DNA from 3 places in the Azospirillum sp. A1-3 genome. Region 3 is predicted to be linked to each of the others. Evidence: riboswitches for the same ligand, from Rfam matches in the RefSeq annotation. Region 3 holds a riboswitch; each other region holds the start of a gene.
What was found. A riboswitch is a leader RNA that binds a small molecule or an ion and turns the genes downstream of it on or off. The one in region 3 is predicted to bind thiamine pyrophosphate.

Region 1 (7,416 bases), on a different contig from region 3:
GTCCATGTCGTCGACGAGGCCGGCCGCCGCTATATCGAGGGGATGGCCGGGCTGTGGTGCGCGTCACTCGGCTTCGACGAGGCGCGGCTGGCCGATGCCGCCGCCCGCCAGATGCGGACGCTGGCGACCTACCACACATTCAACCACCGCACGAACGACGCCTGCGTGGCGCTGGCGGAGGCGATTTCGGGCATTTCGCCGATCAAGGGCGGCAGGATCTTTTTCGCCAATTCGGGGTCGGAAGCCAACGACACCATGGTGAAGCTGGCTTGGTACTACAACGCCGCGCGCGGCCGGCCGGAGAAGCGCAAGATCATCAGCCGCTTTGGCGCCTTCCATGGCAGCACGGTGATGGGCGCGGCGCTCAGCGGCCTGCCGCACATGCACCGCGCCTTCAACCTGCCGGACCAAGGCGTGGTCTTCACCGCCTGCCCCAACCATGCCCGCCATGCCGAGCCGGGAGAAAGCCAGGAGGACTATGCAACGCGGCTGGCGGCCGAATTGGAGGCGCTGATCCAGGCGGAGGGTGCCGATCACATCGCGGCGATGATCGCCGAACCGGTGATGGGGGCGGGCGGGGTGATCCTGCCGCCGGAGACCTATTTCCCCAAAATCCAGGCGGTGCTGGCCCGCCACGACATCCTGCTGCTGGCCGACGAGGTGATCTGCGGTTTCGGCCGCACCGGCAACTGGTTCGGCAGCCAGACCTTCGGCTTCCTGCCCGACATGATGTCGATGGCCAAAGGCTTGTCGTCGGGGGCCATCCCCATCGCCGCGGTGGCGCTGAGCGACCGCATCTATCAGGCGATTGCCGACCAGAGCGCGGAGGTCGGCGTCTTCGGCCATGGCTTCACCTATTCCGGTCACCCGGTGTCGGCAGCGGTCGCGGCGGAGGCGATCCGCATCTATCACGAGATCGACGTGGTCGGCCGCGCCCGCCGGCTGGGCGCCCATCTGCGCGCCGCGCTGGACGAGGCGTTGGCCGGGCACCCGCTGGTCGGTGAAATCCGCAGCGTCGGCCTGCTGGCCGGCATCGGCCTGACCGCCGACCCGGCGACCGGCCGCGACTTCGACCCCGCCCTGCGGGTGGGTGCGCAGGTGGAGCGGTGCTGCCTCGCCAATGGCGCGATCATCCGCAACATGGGCGACAACATCGCGCTCTGCCCCCCCTACGTCATCGAGCCCGGCCAGATCGACGCGCTGGTGGAGCGGCTGCGCGCCGCGCTGGACGATGTTGCCGACGCGCTGTCCCGCGACAGCCTTGCCGCCTGAGGAGGGACGCGTCATGACTTATCTCGATCTGCTCGATCAGGCCCGCCTGATCCGCGACGGCGAGCTCAGCGCCGCCGAACTGCTCGATGCCACCATCGCCCGCATCGAGGCGGTGAACCCGGTGCTGAACGCGGTGATCCTGCCGCTCTACGATCAGGCGCGCGCCGCACTGGCGCGTGGAGAGGCCTCGTCCGGCCCCTTCGCCGGCGTGCCCTTCCTGATCAAGGATCTCTACTGCCATGTCAGCGGCACGCCGACCACCGGCGCCTCCCGCCTTCTGGCCGGCGCCGTCGTCGATCATGACAGCGAACTGATGGCGCGCTACCGCCGGGCCGGCCTGCTGACGGTCGGCAAGACCAACCTGTGCGAGTTCGGCACGCTCGGCACGACGGAGCCGGTGCTGTTCGGCCCGACCCGCAACCCGTGGGACACCCGCCGCTCCAGCGGCGGGTCGAGCGGTGGCGCCGCGGCTGCCGTGGCTGGCGGCATGGTGCCGACGGCCCATGGCGGCGACGGCGCCGGGTCCATCCGCATTCCCGCCTCCTGCTGCGGCCTGTTCGGTCTGAAACCGACGCGGGCGCGCATCACCATGGGGCCTGATCTGGGCGACAGCCTGGGCGGCATCGTCAACGAACATGTGGTTACGATGACCGTACGCGACAGCGCGGTCCTGCTCGACGCCACCCACGGGCCGATGGCCGGCGATCCCTATACCGCCGCCCCGCCGGCCGGAAGTTTCCTGTCGCAGGTCGGCCGCGAGCCTGGACGGTTGCGCATCGCGGTCACCGACCGGTCGCTGTTGGGCACCGACGTCGACCCGGATTGCGTGGCGGCGGTGCGCGACACCGCACGCCTCTGCGCCGAGCTGGGGCATGACGTTGAAATCGCCGCCCCGGTCTTCGATGCGGAGCAGTACCAATCGGCCTATCGCCGCTTCTGGTCGATGACGGCGACGCGTAGCCTGTGGAGCATCGGCCGCGCCAACAACCGCTCCCCCGCCGCGCTGGTGGAGGAAGTCGAACCCTTCAACCGTTACCTGTTTGAGCGCGGCAGCCGCATCCTGGCGGCGGATTACGTGACGGATCTCGGCTGGTTCCACGACTTCTCGCGCATCCTCGGACGCTTCCTGGACCGCTACGATGTCTGGCTGACGCCGACGCTGGGCTCGCCGCCGCCCAAGCTCGGCCATTTCGATGCCGGGCTGTATGGCGGGGAGGCAGTGATGGACCGCTTCATGCAATTCCTGGCCTTCACCACTTTCGCCAACATGGCCGGTCTGCCGGCGATGAGCGTTCCGCTGTCCTGGAACGCCGAAGGGCTGCCGGTCGGCTCCCAGTTCACCGGCCGCGCCGGCGATGAAACGACGCTGTTCCGTCTTGCCGCCCAGTTGGAAGCCGCCCGCCCTTGGCGGGACCGCCGCCCGCCCGTCCACGCCGCCTGACCCCGGAGGGTATGATCATGGAAAATCAGGGATTTGTGGAGTTCGCCGGCGTCCAGAAAAGCTATGACGGGCGCACTCTGGTGATCGAAGGGCTGGACCTGTCGATCCCGAAGGGGGAGTTCCTGACGATGCTGGGGCCGTCCGGTTCCGGCAAGACCACCAGCCTGATGATGCTGGCGGGGTTCGAGGCGCCGTCGTGCGGCGAAATCCGTGTGGCCGGCAAGCCGATTCAGAATGTGCCGCCGCACCGCCGTAACATCGGCATGGTGTTCCAGAACTACGCGCTGTTCCCCCACATGACCATCGCCGAGAATCTGGCCTATCCGCTGAAGGTGCGGCGGATGGGGCGGGCGGAGACGGAGCGGCGGGTGGCCCGCGCGCTCGACATGGTGCAGATGGGTGCGTTGGCGCAGCGCCGCCCGTCCCAGCTTTCGGGCGGGCAGCAGCAGCGGGTGGCGCTGGCGCGGGCGCTGGTGTTCGAACCGGATCTGGTCCTGATGGACGAGCCATTGGGGGCGTTGGACAAGAACTTGCGGGAACACATGCAGTTCGAGATCAAGCATCTGCATGAACGTCTCGGCGTGACCATGGTCTATGTCACCCACGACCAGGCGGAGGCGTTGACCATGTCCGACCGCATTGCCGTCTTCAACCGCGGCCGGGTCGAACAGCTGGCGACGCCGGCGGAACTGTACGAGGAACCAGCCACCGTCTTCGTCGCCGGCTTCATCGGCGAGAACAACCGGCTGTCTGGGGTGCTGGCCGACCGGCAGGACGATCGCGGGACCATCCGTTTGGAAAGCGGTTCGGTGGTGCAGGCCCGTGTTGCCGCCGGTCTCGAGGCGGGTGCTTCGGTCACCGTGTCGCTGCGGCCCGAGCGGGTCCGGCTGGTGCCGGCAGAGGCGGCTGGTGGCGCCGGAGGAGAGCGGAGCCTGTTCGGCCATGTCTCCGACCTGATTTATCTGGGCGACCACATCCGCGTGCATCTGGCGGACGGTCCGGCCGCCGGGCTGGTCGCGAAAATTCCCAACAATGCCGATCACCAGCATGTGCGTCCGGGCGGCCGTTATCGGGTGGAATGGGGACCGGCCGACGCCATCGCACTGCCGGTGGGTCACTGATCGAAACGACATCCCGCCGGCGGGGAGGCGCTTTCGCGCCTTCCACACCGTTAGTTGGGACCGCGTGGTCGGTGAGAGCTGCGGCGACAATCCGGCCGTTTGCCACATCCATGCCGATGTATAGCTTCCGCCAGGATCGTCGCTTCCTCGTACCATGCTTTTCGAACTCCATCCGTTCTTCAATATCGAGCACGCGTCCGGTAAAGGCCAAATCCTGCCCCCGCAACCACCGACACTTGACGCCCCGGTTCGAAAGAGCCGGGGCGTTCGTGCATCTGGGTCTTGCGCATCCGAGCGGCGCCCTCGCAGACCGCCAGGACGCCCGCCAGCTCGCTGTGCAGGTCGGAATCCAGCCCCGCGCTGGCAGGGGAGTGCGTTAGCGGAGGAGCGTAAGGAGACGCACCGCCGACGGAACGGCGGCATCGCCGGTGGTGCGGAGCGGGTAGGCTATTGCTCCGCAAATATATTGAGTTTCACCTTCCCTCGCCGAGCCGGCGTTCTGTCGACGGTGTATGCACGCCAGCAGGAGGAGGGGGAAATGACAATCCTTGACGCTGAGAGGGCCGGCATCCCCGGCGTTGACAGAAGGCGCGATGGTCTTCTAGGCTCCGTTCCGTTCCCAGGGGAGCCTCGTTCAGGAGGCTGAGACACCCGCCGGCCCGGTCCTTCGCGTCCGGGCGACGCGGCAACCCTTAGAACCTGATCCGGGTCATGCCGGCGTAGGGATGCGGGACGAGAAGGCCTTTGCGGCCGACGCGCAGATCCATACCCCACAGGCTCGTTCCGGATTCGTTTGTTGCTCCATCGGTCGGTGCCGTTTGGAGATAAATGGGATGAGGAGGGTGGCCGTGAGCGCGATCTACGACAAGGTTCTGGCCTTCATGGAGGCCGACATCGGAACCGGGGCGGCGGCCGACGAGGCCTTCAACGCCCTGGCGCTGGCGGTCTTCGCCCACCAGTTCGAGCACAACCAGCCCTATCGCCGCTTCGCCATGCAGCGCGGCCGGGTGCCGCGCGGGGTAAAGAGCTGGCGCGACATCCCGGCGGTGCCGATCAACGCCTTCAAGGATCTGACGCTCAGCTGCCGCCCGGCGGAGGAATCCGCCCGTATCTTCATGACCAGCGGCACGACCAAGGGCGGCATCCGCGGCCAGATCCACCACACGACCCTGACGGTTTACGACCGTTCCACGCTGCTCAACTTCCGCCGCCGCTTCATGCCAGGGGCAGGGGCAGGGGACGAGCGGATGGCGATGGGCATCCTGTTCCCGACCGAGACGGCAATGCCGAACTCCTCGCTCGCCCATTATCTGGAGCTGGCGCGGGCGGAATGCGGCACGCCGGACAGCCTCCATTGGATCGGCGAGGCGGGCATCGACATCGCCGGGCTCTATGACCGGCTGGACGCCGCCGAGCGGTCGGGGGAGCCCTTCGCCCTGCTGGGCGCCAGCTATGGCTTCGTGCATTTGATGGACGCCATGGCGCGCGACGGCCGCCGCTTCGGCCTGCCGGAGGGAAGCCGCATCCTCGACACCGGCGGCTTCAAGGGCCAGTCGCGCGAGCTGCAACCGGACGAGTTCTACGGCCAGCTGGCCGAATTCTTCGGCGTGCCGCGTCAGCGCTGCATCAACATGTACGGAATGACGGAGCTGAGCACCCAGTTCTACGACGACGGCAATGCGGTCTGTCCGTCGCTGAAATCCGGCCCGCATTGGATCCGCAGCCGCGTCGTCGACGCATTGTCCGGCCTGGACGTGCCGCCCGGCAACATGGGCGTGCTGGTGCACCATGATCTGGCCCACATCAACTCGGTCGCCGCCATCCTGACCGAAGACGCCGGCATTCTGGAGGAGGGGGGCTTCCGCCTGCTGGGACGTGTCGCCGGCGCGCAAGCCAAGGGCTGCTCGCTGGCGGTGGAGGATTTCCTCGCCGCCGCACGCGGTTGAGCGGGAGCGCGGCCTTGGCTTTCGGCGACGATTTCTCCCGTCCGGAACCGGCCGGTCATCTGCCCGGTCTGCCGCCGGAGGCGGTGGAGCGGCGCGTGCTGACCTTCGGATCGGGCGCTGCGGCGCTGCGCGTGGCGGTGCCGGTGCTGGATGCCTGGCAGGTGGAGCGGGTCTCCGCGACGGTCCGGGCGACGGCGCGCGGCTATCTGAAGACGCTGTCGACGGCGCACATCGTAACCGTGATCGACGCGGCGATCCAACGGCTGCTCAATCGCGAGGATCCCTGGCGCCGCAGGGCGGAGCGGCTGCTGCCCATCGTCACCGGCTATGACGCTGAGATGGTGAGACTGGGGCTGACCGGCTATCTGAAGACCTTCCGCGCGCATGAGTTGCGCCGCTTCCTGACGGAGGACTTCGCGAACCCGCAGGTGTTGGACGAGTTCCAGCCGGCACCCAAGGGCGGCTTCACCCGCGCCTTCGGTCCCGATTTGCTGCTGCATGTCTGGGCGGGCAATGTGCCGGGACTGCCTTTATGGAGCCTTATCTCTGGCCTGCTGGTCAAGTCCGGGACGGTCGGCAAGCTGCCCAGCGCCGAACCGCTGTTCGCGGGCTGGTTCGCGCAATTGCTGGCGGAGATCGATCCCAGGCTGGGCGACTGCCTGGCGGTGGTGTGGTGGAAGGGCGGCGACGCGGCGGCGGAGCGGGCATGGCTGGCCCAGGCCGATACCGTGGTCGCCTATGGCGGCAATGCGGCGCTGGCGGCGATCCGCGACCGGGTGCCGGTGAGCACCCGATTCCTGCCCTATGGTCACAAGATCAGCTTCGCGCTGGTGTCGCGAGCCGCCCTCGACCCGCGGCGGGCGGGGGAGACGGCACGGTTGGCCGCCCACGACATCGCCCGCTACGATCAGCAAGGCTGCTATTCGCCGCACACGCTGTTTGTCGAACGCGGCGGCCGGCTCTCGCCGCAGGATTTCGCCGCCATGCTCGCTCATGAACTTGCGGTGCTGGCTCGCAAACAACCGCGCCGGGCCCTGTCGATGGCGGAGGCCGGCGAGGTCGCCGGCTGGCGCGACAGGCAGACGATGCGCGGCCTGGACGGGTCCGGTCATCTGCTGCTGTCGGACCCGGCGGGCGGCTGGTGCGTGTCCTGCACCGACGCGCCGGATGGGCTGGCGCCGACCGCGCTGAACCGGACGATCGCCGTGGTGGCGGTGGACGATCTGGCGGAGGTGGCGGGCCGCGTCGCCCCGCACCGCGCCATTTTGCAGACCGCCGGCATCGCGGCGGCGCCGGAGGAACTGTTCCGCCTGGCCGGACCACTGGGGGCGGCGGGGGTAACGCGGCTCTGCGCCTTAGGCAACATGACCGCGCCGGAGGCCGGCTGGCACCACGACGGCCGGTTCAACCTGCTGGATCTGGTGACGGTGACGGAGATCGAGCGGTCGGCGGAAGGGCTGGCAGAGGGGTTAGCCCGCTATGCCGATTGATCCGGCCACCTTCCTGGTTTTCGAGGGCGTGCGCTTCGATTACGGCGATGCTGCGATTGTCGATGGTGTCGACTGGACGGTTGGCCGTGGGGCGGTTCATTGCCTGCTGGGGCGCAGCGGCTGCGGCAAGACCACGTTGCTGAAGC
Region 2 (7,416 bases), 840 kb from region 3:
CGTCAGGCTGACAAGCATTCAATCCCCTCTCCCTCGAAGAGGGGGAGGGATAGGGAGGGGGCATCCGCCGCACACCCCTCCCTCCCTGCAACACCCTCAATGCGTCAGCAGTGCCGGCAGGGTCAGCCCATCCAGCACTGTGCGGGTCGCGCCGCCCAGTACCAGTTCACGCAGACGGGAATGGCCATAGGCGCCCATCACCAGCAGGTCGGCACCCTGGTCGCTGCAGCAGGACAGGATCATGTCGCCGACCTCGCCGCCCGACGCTATGACCGACTGCGGGCGGGCGGCGATGCCGTGGCGGTGCAGCCAGTCAACCAGATCGGCGGCATCGTTGCTGTGCTGACCCGGCGGCTCGACCGACAGGACGGTGACGGAATCCGCCGCTTCCAGGAAAGGCATGGCGGCGCGGACGGCGCGGGCCGATTCCGGGCTGTTCTTCCAGGCGACCAGCACATGGCGGCCGATCGGGGCCGCGGCCGGCTGCTTCGGCGGCAGAACCAGCACCGGGGTGGGGGTCTCCAGCGGCAGACGGTCGGGGATATGGTGCAGCGACACCCGTTCGCCCGCCCGAACCGCGGCCGACTGCGCCACCACGACCAGATCGGCGTAGGAGGCCCGCTCCGCCAGCAGATCGACGTGATCGCCCTCTTCGATCGTCCAGTCGAAGGACAGGCCGTCGAGCGCCTGACGCACCTCCCGCTCGATGCGTTCGGCATTCTCGTGGGCGATGGCGGTGGCCTCCGCCATGAAGCCGTAGGAGGCGGCGCGGCCGGTGGCGCCGGCCGGCATCGACACCGGGGTGGCGATGTAGAGAGCCTGGATATGGGCGGAGAGGCGCTTGGCCAGGGCAGCGGCCACCGCCAGACGGCTGGCGTAGGCGTCGTCGTTGGCCATGTGCAGCAGGATGGTCTTGATCGGCATGCCCTCGCGTCTCCCAATCTTATGCTTTGGCCCGCCATCGGCTCGACAGTCGGCCGGCGGAGCGCTTTCCTTTCAGATAACGCTCCGCCGGGGCGAATGGCAATGTCTGCAAGCGGACGGTGTTACTTCACCACCACCGCATAGTGGTCGAGCGGCGCCACCGTCTTGATCAGGCCGCGCGCCTTCAGGAACTCGGCGAAGCGGGTGTAGCGTTCGGCATCCAGCGCCGCCGGGCTGTGGGAGAAGCGCGGCAGGGTGTCGGCCCAGGCGCGGCGGTTCAGTTCGTCGTTCAGCTCCGGCCGGCCCTTGACGAAGGCGGCCTGCGATTCCTCCGGATGGTTCAGAATGTAGAGCGTCGCCCGTTCCACCGCCGCCAGGAAGCGCTTGAAGCGCGGGTCGTTCGCCTTGTCCTTGCGGGCGACCAGGATCAGCTCGTCATAGGGCGGCACCCCTTCCTCCTCCGGGTAGAAGGCGCGGCCGGGATGCTTCTCGATCTCCATCTGGTTCAGCTCGAAGTTGCGGAAGGCGCCGATCACCGCATCGACCTGACCCGACAGCAGCGACGGCGAGAGCGAGAAATTGACGTTCACCAGTTCGACGTCCTTCAGGCTCAGCCCCTGCCTCTCCAGCATGGCGCCGAGCAGGGCGTCCTCGAAGCCGGCGATCGAGTAGCCGACCTTGCGGCCCTTCAGGTCCTTCAGCGACTTCACCGGCCCGTCGCGCAGCACGACGACGGAGTTCAGCGGCGTCGACACCAGCGTGCCGATGCGGACCAGCGGCAGCCCCTCGTCCACCTGCAGGATCAACTGCGGCTGGTAGGAGACGGCGATGTCGGTGCCACCGGCGGCGACCAGCTTCGGCGGATCGTTGGGGTCGGCCGGGGCGGTCAGAGTCACGTCCAGCCCGGCGTCCTTGAAGAAGCCCTTCTCCTGCGCCACCACCAGCGGAGCGTGGTCGGGGTTGACGAACCAGTCCAGCATCACGGACAGCTTGTCCTGGGCCAGGGCCGGAAGCGAGGTCATCAGGCTGGCGGCCATCAGGCCGGCGGTGAGCAAGTGCTTCATCGGGTGTCTCTCCCCCTTCGAGGGTTGGCGGCTTAAGGGTTGGCGGCTTAAGGGTTGGCGTCTTCGGCAGGTTGGGTATCGGGTTGCCAGGGTAGGGCGCGGCGGGCCAGCGCATCGACGGCGGCGTAGAGCGTCACCGCGAACAGCCCCAGCACCAGCACGGCGGCGAACAGAAGGTCGATCTGCATGCGGGCGTTGGCGTGCAGCATCAGGTAACCGAGGCCGGAGGACGACCCCACCCATTCGCCGATCACCGCGCCGATCGGCGCCACCGCGGCGGCGACACGTACGCCGGACCAGAAGGCGGGCAGGGCGGCCGGCAGGCGGATGCTCCACAGGATGGCGGCGGGGGAGGCTCCCATGGTGCGGGCAAGGTCGAGCCAGCCGGGATCGGTGCGCCGCAGCCCGTCGAACAGCGCGGTCGTCACCGGGAAATAGATGACCAGCACCGCCATGGCGATCTTGGAGGCCATGCCGTAGCCCAGCCACAGGACCAACAGCGGCGCCAGGGCGAAGACCGGGATCGCCTGACTGACCAGCAGCAGCGGCATCAGCCAGCGCCGCGCGGTGCGGAAGCGCGCCAGCAGCAACGCGCTGACCCCGCCCAGCGCCACGCCAGCCACCAGCCCGATCAGGATCTCCGACAGAGTGGTCAGGCCGTGGGTCAGCAACAGGGGCGCCTGCCGCCGCATGGCGTCGGCGACCGCCAGCGGGCTGGGCAGCAGGTAGCGCGGCAGGCCGGTGGCCCAGACCAGCGCCTGCCAGCCGGCGACCAGCACCAGCAGGGTGACCAGGGCGCGCAGCAGCGCCTTCATTCCGCCAGCCTCCGCAGCAGCTCGGCCTGATGCGCGAGCAGGCCGGGATCGTCGACACGGCGCGGCACCGCGCCGGACGGCTCCAGCGCCGGCCCCATCACGGCGGGACGGCCGGTCATCACATGCAGGCGGTCGCCGATGCGCAGCGCCTCCAGCGGGTCGTGGGTGACCATCAGGACGGTGCGGCCGGCCAATGTCTCCGCCGCTGTTTCCTGCAGCCGCAGCCGGGTGATGGCGTCGAGCGCCGAGAAGGGCTCGTCCATCAGGACCAGCGGCTTGTCCTCCATCAGCGTGCGGGCCAGCGCCACGCGCTGTCGCTGCCCGCCGGACAGGGCGGCCGGGCGGTCGCGTTCCCTCCCCGCCAGACCGACGCGGTCCAGCAATGCGCGGGCCTGCTCCACCCGCGCCGGGCTGGGCCGGCGGTGGCGCAGCCGGTCGCCGAGCAGGACATTGTCGAGGACGGTCAGCCAGGGCAGCAGAAGGTCCTGCTGCGCCATGTAGGCGATGCGGCCGGCCAGCGGTTGCCCATCGCCGGTAACGACTTGCGTCGGCGGTTCCGGCTCGGCAAGACCGGCGAGGATGCGCAGCAGGGTGGTCTTGCCGACGCCGCTCGGTCCCAGCAGGCAGGTGGTCCGGCCGGCCGGCAGCTCCAACGTCAGGTCGGAGAACAGCAGCGTGCCGCCATAGGTCAGCCGGGCGCGCGAGATCGTCACCGAAAGCGGCGTCATCGCAAGCATGTCGTTCTGGCGGAAAAGGAGTGGGTGCGGTCCCGCATCACTGATCCCTACGCCGGCATGAACCGGATCAGGTTCCAGGGGTCGTCCCGCAACAGGACCTCTCAGCCGCCCATCGGCTCCCCCCAGTGAAGGCGGCGACTATAGGCGCGGACGATCCGCGACCGCAAGCATTGCCGGATCGGACTTCCGGCCAGCGGAATCCCGACCTTGGAAGCGGGCGCTTGACCGGAACGCGGCCACGCCTAGTTTCTGGCGGGCATCATGGAGTGCCAGCCCTGACCACGCCCTTTCGCACCCCGCTGTTCATCGGCGGCGAGATCTATCGCGGCTCGACCTATGGGCCGAAACATCCGCTGGCGATTCCGCGCGTCTCGACCGCCATCGACCTCAGCCGCGCCATGGGCTGGCTGCCGGACGAGGTCTATCTCGACACCCATGTGGCGAGCGAACGGGAGCTGGCGCGCTTCCACACCGCCGATTACATCGCGGCGCTGAAACGGGCGGAGGTGGAACAGCGGGTGGATGAGGCCACCGCCGCCCGCCATAATCTTGGCAAGCTGGAGAATCCGGTCTTCGCCGAGATGTACCGGCGGCCCGCCCACAGCAGCGGATCGGCATTGCAGGCGGCCCGGATCCTGGGCGACCGGCCGGCCGGTCTGGTCTATGCCCCGGCGGCGGGGACCCACCATGCGCGCCGCGACCGGGCCAGCGGCTTCTGCTATTTCAACGCGCCGGTGCTGGGCATCCTGGAACTGCTCGACCATGGGCTGGAGCGGGTGCTCTACGTCGATCTCGACGCCCACCACGGCGACGGGGTGGAGGAGGCCTTCGCCAACGACGACCGGGTTCTGACAATCTCCATTCACGAGGACGGCCGCTGGCCCTACACCGGCAAGGCGGAGGACCGCGCCGGCGGGATGGCCCGCAACCTGCCGGTGCCGCCGGGCTTCAACGACAGCGAGATGGAACATGTGATGGAGGCGGCGGTCCTGCCGCTGACCCGCGCCTTCCGTCCGCAGGCGATGGTGATCCAGACCGGCGCCGACGCTTTGGCCGAAGACCCGCTGAGCCGTCTGGAGCTGTCCAACCGCGCGCTGTGGGATGCCGTGGCGGCCCTGCTGCCGCTGGCGCCGCGGGTGCTGGTGGTGGGTGGCGGCGGCTATAACCCCTGGTCAGTCGGGCGCTGCTGGGCCGGGATCTGGGCGGTGATGAACGGCATCGATCCGGCGATCAGGCCGACTGCGGAGGCGGAGGCGGTGTTGCGCGCCCTGACCTGGAGCCGCGCCGCGGGCCGCAATCCGCCGGAACACTGGTTCACCACGCTGGGCGACGAACGCCGGCCGGGGCCGGTGCGGGACGCGGTGAAGCGGGTGGCGGAGATGGCGCTGTCCTGAACCGTGGCAGATCGTTTCATTTGGGTCGAATTTCGAACCAAGCCGTGACGATTCGTTGACGGATCTGGATTGTTCGGTGATCCTCATTCCACTGCGCCGGTGCAGCTTCCGCTTCGGATGATGCGGCCTTGGGCCGGGCTTTGGTAGGAGAACGGGCGGGCGGATGTCGAACACGACCCTGTTCCTGATCGCCATCGTCATCATCATGCTGGCCGCCGTCCCGGTCGCCATGATGCTGAAGGATTTCCTGCCGAACATCATGGAAAAGAGCAGCGGTCTGGAGCAGATCGAGAACCGCGTCTATGTGCTGCATGCGGAATCGCAGGAGCTTCAGAACCGCGTCAACCAGCTGGTTCAGCGCCGCAATAGCCAGTCCTCCGACCGCAACCGGCTGGAAAGCGACATCCGCAAGGCGGAAAAGCAGATCCGCGAACTGGCCGAGCAGCCGCCGATGTTCGTGCACGAAGTCGGCGACCCGCAGGCCGGCCTGATGAAGTTCGTCGCCACCGTCACCCAGGAAAAGGCGTCTGCCGCCGCACGGGCCGCCGGCGAACGCGGGCCCGTGAATCCGATCTGGCGCTGTTCCAACGTGGCGGAGGTCTGGGCCTCCAGCTTCGACGAGGCGAAGCAGATGTGCGACGTCGCCTTCCCCTTCAAGCTGGGGTTCCAGAAGTCCTTCATGCGCGGCGATGCGAGGACCGGCGGCAAGGGGGGCGTGCCGGTGCCGCCCGCCACCGCTCGCGCCAAGGCCGGTGCCGCGACATGATGATCAACTTCATCATCGTCCTGGCGATCGTCGCGATCGGCGCATGGCTCGGCAATGTGCTGATGACCGTTGAACAGCGGGTATCGCAGGCGCGCCAGCGTGTGCGCGGCGTGCGCAACAGGCTGGACAAGCTGGACGCCACCATCCACCGCCTGCACCGCGAGGAGGAAAACCTCCATGCCGAGATCGAGGAGCTGACGCGGGACATCGTGGAACTGCGCAAGAAGCAGGTGGAGGTGCAGCAGCGCCTGACCGAAGCGCAGCAGAAGCGCCGCCCGCAGATCCTGGTCCTGACCGACCGGCGCAATCCCGGCGACAAGGAATGGCTGGTGACCGTGGTGAATCAGCAGATCGGCGAGATCGACGCCACCCACCCGCTGGCGGTCGAATGGGCACGCGGGCGCAATTATCTGGTGTGGGCGGAATCAGACCGCGAGGCGGCCGAACGCGCCAACCGCCGGTTCAGCGCGCGTCCCGGCTATCAAGTGCGGTCGGTGGCACCGGTCAAGGAAGACCTCTACAGCCCCAGCGCCGCCCGCAGCGCGGCGTAGAGACGGAAAAGCCCTTCTCCCTGGGTGGGAGAAGAGCTTCCGGAAACAAAAACAACCTGACCTGTCGGTCCAGCCTCAGCGCGCCTTGGCGGTGGCCGGGGTCTGGCGGAAGGCGTCGTGCAGGTAGGGCGACAGCGCCTGACGCATGTTGCGCAGCCATTCGTGGATGATGATCAGCGAGCGGGAGGCGACCGGCGGGGTCATGCCCAGCTTCACCAGATCCTCGCGGGTCATCGTCGCCACCTGATCCAGGCGGTGGCCGGTCAGGCGCGCCCAGGCCGGGGCGGTGCAGGGCTGCATGGAGATGACCTGCAGGCCTTCGCGCTCAACCATCTCGGCCTTGCGGCGGGCGTACTGGCTGTCCTCAAGCTGCGAGAAGGGGCCGGAGAAGCCGTTTTCGACGAGGACGCGCTTGGCCTTCGGGGCGATCGTCGCCACCCGTTCCAGCGTCGTCATGCCGGTGGAGAGCGAGGCGAGGTCGACGGTCACCGGAACCATGAAGGTCAGCCGTTCGCCGTCGCCGACGTAATAGTCGAAGCCCGACACCTCGGCCCAGTTGAAGAACCACTGCGAGATGTTACCGCCGAAGTCGTACAGACGGCCGCCGCGCTGCAACTCCGGACCGATCAGATCCCAGAACTCGTAGAAGCCGTCGCCCGACCCCATCATGTTCATGAAGTCCTGGGTGATGCGGCGATGTTCGACCACGTCCGGGCCGAACAGGCGGGCGAGACGCTCGTTCACCTCGTACTCGACGACCTTCAGTTGCAGGCCTTCCAGCATGGCGGTCGCCATCAGGTGATGGGACAGCAGCGTCTTGCCGACGCCGCCGCGGTCATTGAGGACGAAGATCGTGCCCAGCATGCGATCGCCTTTCCAGTATGCGTTCGTTGATTCGTCTTGGGTCGTCGTGGGAGGCACAGGCGGAGACGCCGGCGAACCGGTGTCCCGCGCAGCCGCCGCGGGGGTCTGGTTGGCGGCCGGCTGTGGTTCCGGCCTGGAGATCTTGGAGTCGGAAGAGGCGTCTTGCGACACGCTATCGTCGGCGCTGCTTTCCTCCACCTGCCCTTCGTCGGCAACCGGGGGCGCCGGGGCGAGCAGATCCTCCGGAGCGGGGGAGGCGGATTCGGTCTCGTCCGCCTGCGGTGCGGATTCGGCGACATCG
Region 3 (7,416 bases):
GCCGGCTGGTGCCGGATTTGTGGGGCGTTCTGTTCGCGCCGACGGCACTGGCGCCGCTGTCCGGTCTGGCCCTGATGGCCGTCGTTTTCTTTGCCTTCCTCACCGGCCTGCATCTCGATCCCGCCGAGTTCCGCGGGCGGGGAGGGGCCTTCGCCACCGTGGCGCTGTCCAGCATGCTGGTGCCGACCCTGTTGGGTGGCGCCTTGGGCTGGTGGCTGGCCGGCGCCTTTCCCGGCATGACCGGACCGCATGCGACCCCCGGCCTGTTCGCCGCCGGCTTCGGCATCTGCGTCGGCGTCACCGCCCTGCCGGTACTGGGCGCCATCCTGCGCGAGATGGATTTGCTCGGCGACCGGGTCGGGCGTCTGGCGCTGGGCTATGCCGCGGTGAATGACGCGCTGCTTTGGCTGCTGATCACCGCGGTTCTGGCATGGTCCACGGCCGATGGCGGCGATCCTTGGGCTGTCGCGAAAGTCGGGCTGCTCGGCTTCGCCTATGTCGGGGCGACGGTTCTGGTCGTGCGCCCGCTGCTGGACCGACTGCTGGAGCGGGTGGCGCCGGATGGGCGGATGGGCGACACCGCGGTGGTGGTGACCTGTGTGGCGCTGCTGGCCTCGGCTGCGATGACCGAATTGATCGGACTGCATTACATCCTGGGCGCCTTCATCGCAGGCAGCGCCATGCCGCGCCGCTACGCCGCCGCCATCCTCGACCGGCTGGAGCATTTCGCCACGCTGATCCTGCTGCCCTTCTTCTTCACGCTGACCGGGCTGAAGGTGAATTTGACGCTGGACGACCCGGCGCAATGGACGGTGTTCGCGCTCGCCAGCTTTGCCACGTTCGCCGGCAAGATGGCCGGCACAACTCTGCCCGCGCGCTGGACCGGCGAGTCCTGGCCGGACGCGCTCAGGCTCGGCACGCTGATGCCGTGCAAGGGGCTGATGGAGGTGATCGTGCTGACCGTTCTGCTGGAAGCCGGCGTGCTGTCCGGTCCCTGTTTCTCGGCGATGGTGCTGATGGCGGTGGCGGTCACCGCGCTGACGCAGCCGATGACGCGGCTGGCCGGATTGTGGCGTCCGGCCGGCGGTACGGCGGCGGCGACCGCGGGAGGCAGGCGTGGGGGTATGTGACCGTTAAATTGCCCCCTAGGCAACCGGCCGGCCTTTCCGTTAAAGAGACCCGACACTCCATCCCGACAAAGGGCATCCTCCCGTGCAGACTCCCACCCGTGACGAGTGGCTCGCCAAGGCCCGTACCCTGTCCGAAGCGCTGCCTTACATGCGCCGTTATGCCGGGAGCACCTTCGTCATCAAGTACGGCGGCCACGCCATGGGCGACGCCGGTCTGGCGGAGCTGTTCGCGCGCGATATCGTGCTGCTGAAGCAGGTCGGCATCAACCCGGTGGTCGTCCACGGCGGTGGGCCGCAGATCGGCCAGATGCTGGAGCGCCTGAAGATCAAGTCCAGCTTCATCGACGGCCTGCGCGTCACCGACAAGGAGACGGTCGAGGTGGTCGAGATGGTGCTGGCCGGCTCCATCAACAAGCAGATCGTCGCCGCCATCAACAGCGCCGGCGGCCGCGCTGTCGGCCTGTCGGGCAAGGACAGCAACCTGATCACCGCCCGCCGGCTGGAGCGCGTGCAGCGCGACCCCGACAGCAACATCGAGCGGGTGCTGGACCTGGGCTTCGTCGGAGAGCCCTACAAGGTGAATCCGGAGATTCTGCAGGCTCTCGCCAAGTCGGACATCATCCCGGTGATCGCGCCGGTCGGCTTCGACGTGAACGGCGACACCTACAACATCAACGCCGACACGGCGGCCGGTGCGGTCGCGGCGGCGGTGAAGGCGGCGCGCTTCTTCCTGCTGACCGACGTCGCCGGTGTGCTCGACAAGGAAAAGAAGCTGATCGAGAAGATGTCGCTGGCGGATGCCCACAAGGCCATCGCCGACGGTACCGCCTCGGGCGGCATGATCCCGAAGATCGAGACCTGCATCGGCGCGGTGGAGCAGGGCGTCGATGCCGCTGTTATCCTGGATGGCCGCGTGCCGCATGCGCTGCTGCTCGAGATCTTCACCGAAGGCGGCGCCGGCACCCTGATCGGCAAGGCCTGACGCCGGAATATGGGGGACTGATGTCCGACCTGCGCAAGGATTTGCTCCGCCAGATGAAGGCCATCCGCGAGAAGATGGACCCGAAGCTGGTGGAGCGCGCCAAGCTGGCGGCGTTGGGCAAGGTTCCCTACGACAGCGACGCGGCGAAGGAGGCGGTCGGCCATTTCCTCGACGCCAAGCGGGATGGCGGCGCCTTCCGGCGCAAGCTGGAACAGGCGCTGAAGGCCGAGGGCGCGGCACTGGACCTTGATGACGGGGAGAGGGCGCCGCCACCCGTTAAGCCGCGACGCGGTGGTCGGCTGACGTAACGCCGCGTGCCGGCGCGCACCATGCAAGGAGCACAGCCTTGCTGCATGTCTTCGTCAATGACGGCGGTCTGCTGCGCTGGGTCAGGGAGGCTGCCGCGGAAGAGGCGGCGCCGTTGCCCGATTCCGCCGTGTGGCTCGACCTCATCAATCCGACGTCCGAAGAGTTGGCACGGGCGGAGGCGCTGATCGGAACGGGCCTGCCCACCCGCGAGCAGATGGCGGAGATCGAGGAGTCGAGCCGTCTGCGCTTGACCGGCGGCGCCTTGACCATGACCGTCACCGCGCTGGTCTGGGCCGATACCGACGAGCCGCGCATCGCCACCGTCAGCTTTGTGTTGGCCGGGCGGCGGCTGGTGACCATCCACGACATCGATCCGCAGGCGCTGCTTGCCTTCCGCCGCCGCGCCACCCATGGCGAGATCTCGGCCGCCCGTGGCGAATTGGTGCTGGCGGCGTTGGTGGATGGGATGATCGACCGCACCTCCGTCGTGTTGCGACGGACCGGGGTGGAGTTGGATGCGCTGAACCGCCGCTATTTCCGTGGGCGCAAGCTGCGGTCCCGTGGCGAGACGCTCGATGATGCCCAGACGCTGAAGCGCATCGGCCATGCCGGCCATCTGATCGGCAAGGCGCGGGTCAGTCTGGCCAGCCTTACCCGTATGACCGACTTCCTGGCGCGCGGCGACGGCTGGAATTCCGGCAAGGCGACGCGGCGCTGGGCCAAGACCGCGCTGCAGGACCTGCGCGGGCTCGACCAGTATGCCCGTTTCCTGGCCGGCAAGGTCGCGCTGGCGCTGGATACGGCGTTGGGACAGATCAATGTCGAGCAGAACGAGATCGTCAAGATCGTGTCGGTGCTGACCGTTCTGCTTTATCCGCCGACCCTGGTCGCCAGCATCGGCGGCATGAACTTCACCGACATGCCCGGCAGCGGCTCGCCCTTCGGCTATGCCAGCGCCCTGGGGCTGATGCTGTTGTCGGCGTTGCTGCCGATGGTCTATGTGCGGTCGAAACGCTGGATGTAGCGCGTTTCCACAATATGGCAGGCGGATCGTCCGCAGCGCTTTCCTTTTGACAGGCGCGTCCGTCGTCGGCAGGATGGGCGCATTCCAGGGGGGTCCCGACAGGGGGCTGAGATACCAACGGCCAGACGGCGCCAAGCGTCGCCGGCAGCGTGGTGACCCTTCGAACCTGATCCGGGTCATACCGGCGAAGGGAGGGACCTCGTGACGGGCCGACCACGCCCCCGTCCGGCCGTATCGGCTCCGCTATGCCGGGGAACGGCCTGCACGAAGATACCGCACCTCCGTCCGCAGTCCCGGGTTTGTCCGCCCAACTCCGACGGAGAAACCCAATGCCCAAGGACTTCAACGAGAACGCCATCCGCATCTCGACCGGCCCGCTGCCGTCGTCGCGGAAAATCCATGTGCCCGGCACGCGCTTTCCCGACCTGCGCGTCGCCCTGCGCGAGATCGCGCTGTCGGGCGGCGAGCCGCCGCTGACCGTCTATGACGCTTCCGGCCCCTACACCGACGAGTCGGTCGCCATCGACGTGCGGGCCGGGCTGGCCAAGCACCGCCGCGACTGGATCCTGGCGCGTGGCGATGTCGAGACCACCGACAGCGGCGTGCTGCGGGCCAAGGGCGGCGGGGCCGTGACCCAGATGGCCTACGCCCGCGCCGGCATCGTCACTGCGGAGATGGAATACATCGCCGTCCGCGAGAACCTCGGCCGCGCCGCCGCGCTGGAGGCCGCGCGCGACGGCGAGGATTTCGGTGCCGAGATCCCCGACTTCATCACCCCGGAATTCGTGCGTGACGAGGTGGCGCGTGGGCGGGCGATCATCCCGTCCAACGTCAACCACCCCGAGTCGGAACCGATGATCATCGGCCGCAATTTCCTGACCAAGATCAACGCCAACATCGGCAATTCCGCCGTGACCTCCTCGATCGAGGAGGAGGTTGAGAAGATGGTCTGGTCGATCCGCTGGGGCGCCGACACCGTGATGGACCTGTCCACCGGTGCCGACATCCACCAGACCCGCGAGTGGATCCTGCGCAACTCCCCGGTTCCCATCGGCACCGTGCCGATCTATCAGGCGCTGGAGAAGGTGAATGGCAAGGCCGAGGATCTGACCTGGGAGCTGTTCCGCGACACGCTGATCGAACAGGCGGAGCAGGGCGTCGATTACTTCACCATCCACGCCGGACTGCGGCTGGCCCATATCCCGCTGACCGCCAAGCGGGTGACCGGCATCGTCTCGCGCGGCGGCTCAATCATTGCCAAATGGTGTCTGGCGCATCACCGCGAGAATTTCCTCTACGACCATTTCGCCGACATTGTCGAAATCTGCCGCGCCTATGACGTGGCGCTGTCGATGGGCGACGGTCTGCGGCCGGGCAGCCAGGCCGACGCCAACGACGCCGCGCAGTTCGCCGAACTGGAGACGCTGGGCGAGCTGACCAAGATCGCCTGGGCGCGCGACGTGCAGGTGATGATCGAGGGGCCGGGCCATGTGCCGATGCACAAGATCAAGCACAATGTCGAGAAGCAGTTGGCGCTGTGCGGCGAGGCCCCCTTCTACACGCTCGGGCCGTTGGTGACCGACATCGCGCCGGGCTATGACCACATCACCAGCGCCATCGGTGCGGCGATGATCGGCTGGTTCGGCACGGCGATGCTCTGCTACGTCACGCCGAAGGAGCATCTGGGCCTGCCGGACCGCGACGACGTGAAGGCCGGCGTCATCGCCTACAAAATCGCCGCCCATGCCGCCGACCTCGCCAAGGGCCACCCGGCGGCGCGGCTGCGCGACGACGCCATGTCGCGCGCCCGCTTCTCCTTCCGCTGGCGCGACCAGTTCGCCCTGTCGCTCGACCCCGACACGGCGATGGCCTACCACGACGAGACCCTGCCGGCGGAGGGGGCCAAGACCGCGCATTTCTGTTCGATGTGCGGGCCGAAATTCTGTTCGATGAAGATCACGCAGGAAATCCGCGACGCCGCGGAGTCCGGCATGGCCGAGATGTCGCAGAAGTTCCGCGAGTCGGGCGGGGAAATCTACCAGCCGGCGGCGGAGTGAGGGTTCGGCGTTGATGCCCCCTCCCTAACCCTCCCCCGCCTTTGGCGGGAGAGGGAACTCCGCCGCTTCGGCGGATCGGCAACACTGGCAAGCGTCCTACCCCCTCTCCTGCGATAGCGGGGGAGGGATGGGGAGGGGGCATCCGTCATAGCTACTCCTCACCCCGCGTACTTGATCCCCAACACCTCCACCTGTTCCATCCCCGCTGGCGTACGGACGTCGACCAGATCACCCACCCGCGCTTTCAGCAGGGCGCGGGCGATGGGGGAGATCCAGCTGACATGGCCGCGGTCGGGGTCGACTTCGTCGGCGCCGACGATGGTGATGGTGTTCTCCGACCCATCCTCGCGGGCATAGGTGACGGTGGCGCCGAAGAAGACCTGTTCGCGGTTCTTCTGGTCCTGCGGATTGACCACCACCGCCGATTCCAGCCGCTTGTTCAGGAAGCGGATGCGGCGGTCGATCTCGCGCAGGCGCTTCTTGCCATAGAGATAATCGCCATTCTCAGACCGGTCGCCGTTGCCGGCGGCCCAGGACACCACCTCCACCACCTTCGGCCGCTCCACCCGCAGCAGGTGGCGCAACTCCTCCTGCATGCGCTGGAAGCCCGGCGGAGTCATGTAGTTCTTGAAGCCTTGCGGCAGCGGTGCCGGATCGTCGAGATCGTCGTCGTCAGGCGTGTCGTTCTCGCGGGTGAAGGCCTTGCTCATGGTCCGACCTGTCCTGTGGCAGGGGTGATAACGTCCGGGAAAAGGAAAAGGCGCCTTGCGGCGCCTTTTCCCGTTCCAGAGGTCCCGGTTGGGCCGTTGGGCTTACCGCTTCCACCAGCCGCGGCGCGGCTTGGCATTCGCCTCGTCCTCGTCACCGGCGGGAGCCGGCTCGTTGGCGGGTTCGGCGGCCGGAGCGGGCTGAGGCACCGGAGCCGGCGCGGCGGCGACCGGCGCGGCCTCGGCCGGAGCCTCGGCAGCGGCCTTGCGCTTGCGCGACGCCTTCTTGGCCGGAGCCTTGTCGGTCGCGACCTCCGCCGGGGCTTCGGCGGCGGCAGCGGCCTTGCGCTTGCGGCCCTTGGCCGGGGCTTCGGCAGCGGCCGGAGCGGCCACGGGAGCGGCCTCCACCGGGGCTTCGGCGGCAGCCTTGCGCTTGCGCGTGGCCTTCTTGGCCGGCGCGGCTTCGGCAGCGGCTTCCACCGGCGCTTCGACCGCAGCGGCGGCCTTGCGCTTGCGGCCCTTGGCCGGGGCTTCGGCAACTGCCGGAGCGGCCATGGGGGCAGCCACGGGGGCAGCCTCGGCCGGAGCCTCGGCAGCGGCCTTCCGCTTGCGCGACGCCTTCTTGGCCGGAGCCTTTGCCGCGGCGGCTTCGGTCGGAGCCGGAGCGGTCACCGGCGGCTCGGTGGCGGTCACCGGAACAGGAGCTTGCTCGACCGCCGGGGTCGTATCGCCGGCCAGGATCCAGTCGAGGTCGCTCGCCTCGGTCGGAGCCGGGATGGCCTGAACCGGAGCGGCGGGTTGCTCGGAAGCGGCCTCCTCGCCGCCCTCCAGGCCTTCCGCACCCTCGCGGCGCGACCGGCGACGGCCACCGCGCTTGCCGCGGCGGCGCTTCTTGCGGCCTTCGCCGTTGCGCTCGCCGGCGTCGGCGCCGGTTTCGTCCTCACCGTCCTCATCCTCGTCGTCGCCTTCGCCTTCGGCTTCAGCCGAGTCGGCATCGGGTTCGGAGATGGCGGCACCGGGGATCGCCTCGGCGGCAATCGGCAGAACGGTCTCCTCGGTCTCCTGACCGGCTTCCTCCGTCTCGCCCTCGCCCTCGGCGGTGTCGCCCTCGGCCCGGCCTTCCTCGCGGTCACGGCCACGGCCGCGACGACGACGACGGCGACGACGGCGGTCCTCGCCATTGCCATCGCCGTTGGTCTCGGCACGC

Region 1: it holds a riboswitch for thiamine pyrophosphate, as region 3 does, so the genes downstream of both, M5E06_RS15895 (LuxE/PaaK family acyltransferase) here and thiC (phosphomethylpyrimidine synthase ThiC) in region 3, are expected to answer to the same signal.
Region 2: it holds a riboswitch for thiamine pyrophosphate, as region 3 does, so the genes downstream of both, M5E06_RS05545 (ABC transporter ATP-binding protein) here and thiC (phosphomethylpyrimidine synthase ThiC) in region 3, are expected to answer to the same signal.

The regions. Positions count from the first base shown of each region.
Region 1 is NZ_JAMSLU010000002.1:535,329-542,744, forward strand. It holds gene M5E06_RS15875 (aminotransferase) at 1-1,272, shown strand, start outside; gene M5E06_RS15880 (amidase) at 1,286-2,713, shown strand; gene M5E06_RS15885 (ABC transporter ATP-binding protein) at 2,731-3,834, shown strand; TPP riboswitch at 4,446-4,578, shown strand; gene M5E06_RS15895 (LuxE/PaaK family acyltransferase) at 4,683-5,780, shown strand; gene M5E06_RS15900 (acyl-CoA reductase) at 5,795-7,270, shown strand; gene M5E06_RS15905 (ABC transporter ATP-binding protein) at 7,260-7,416, shown strand, end outside.
Region 2 is NZ_JAMSLU010000001.1:1,166,867-1,174,282, reverse strand. It holds gene M5E06_RS05560 (universal stress protein) at 97-924, opposite strand; gene M5E06_RS05555 (ABC transporter substrate-binding protein) at 1,047-1,988, opposite strand; gene M5E06_RS05550 (ABC transporter permease) at 2,036-2,803, opposite strand; gene M5E06_RS05545 (ABC transporter ATP-binding protein) at 2,800-3,531, opposite strand; TPP riboswitch at 3,567-3,673, opposite strand; gene M5E06_RS05540 (acetoin utilization protein AcuC) at 3,807-4,934, shown strand; gene M5E06_RS05535 (hypothetical protein) at 5,098-5,700, shown strand; gene M5E06_RS05530 (hypothetical protein) at 5,697-6,251, shown strand; gene M5E06_RS05525 (hypothetical protein) at 6,327-7,416, opposite strand, start outside.
Region 3 is NZ_JAMSLU010000001.1:323,361-330,776, forward strand. It holds gene M5E06_RS01510 (cation:proton antiporter domain-containing protein) at 1-1,130, shown strand, start outside; gene argB (acetylglutamate kinase) at 1,213-2,112, shown strand; gene M5E06_RS01520 (hypothetical protein) at 2,133-2,420, shown strand; gene M5E06_RS01525 (CorA family divalent cation transporter) at 2,459-3,445, shown strand; TPP riboswitch at 3,522-3,655, shown strand; gene thiC (phosphomethylpyrimidine synthase ThiC) at 3,775-5,502, shown strand; gene greB (transcription elongation factor GreB) at 5,661-6,212, opposite strand; gene M5E06_RS01540 (Rne/Rng family ribonuclease) at 6,315-7,416, opposite strand, start outside.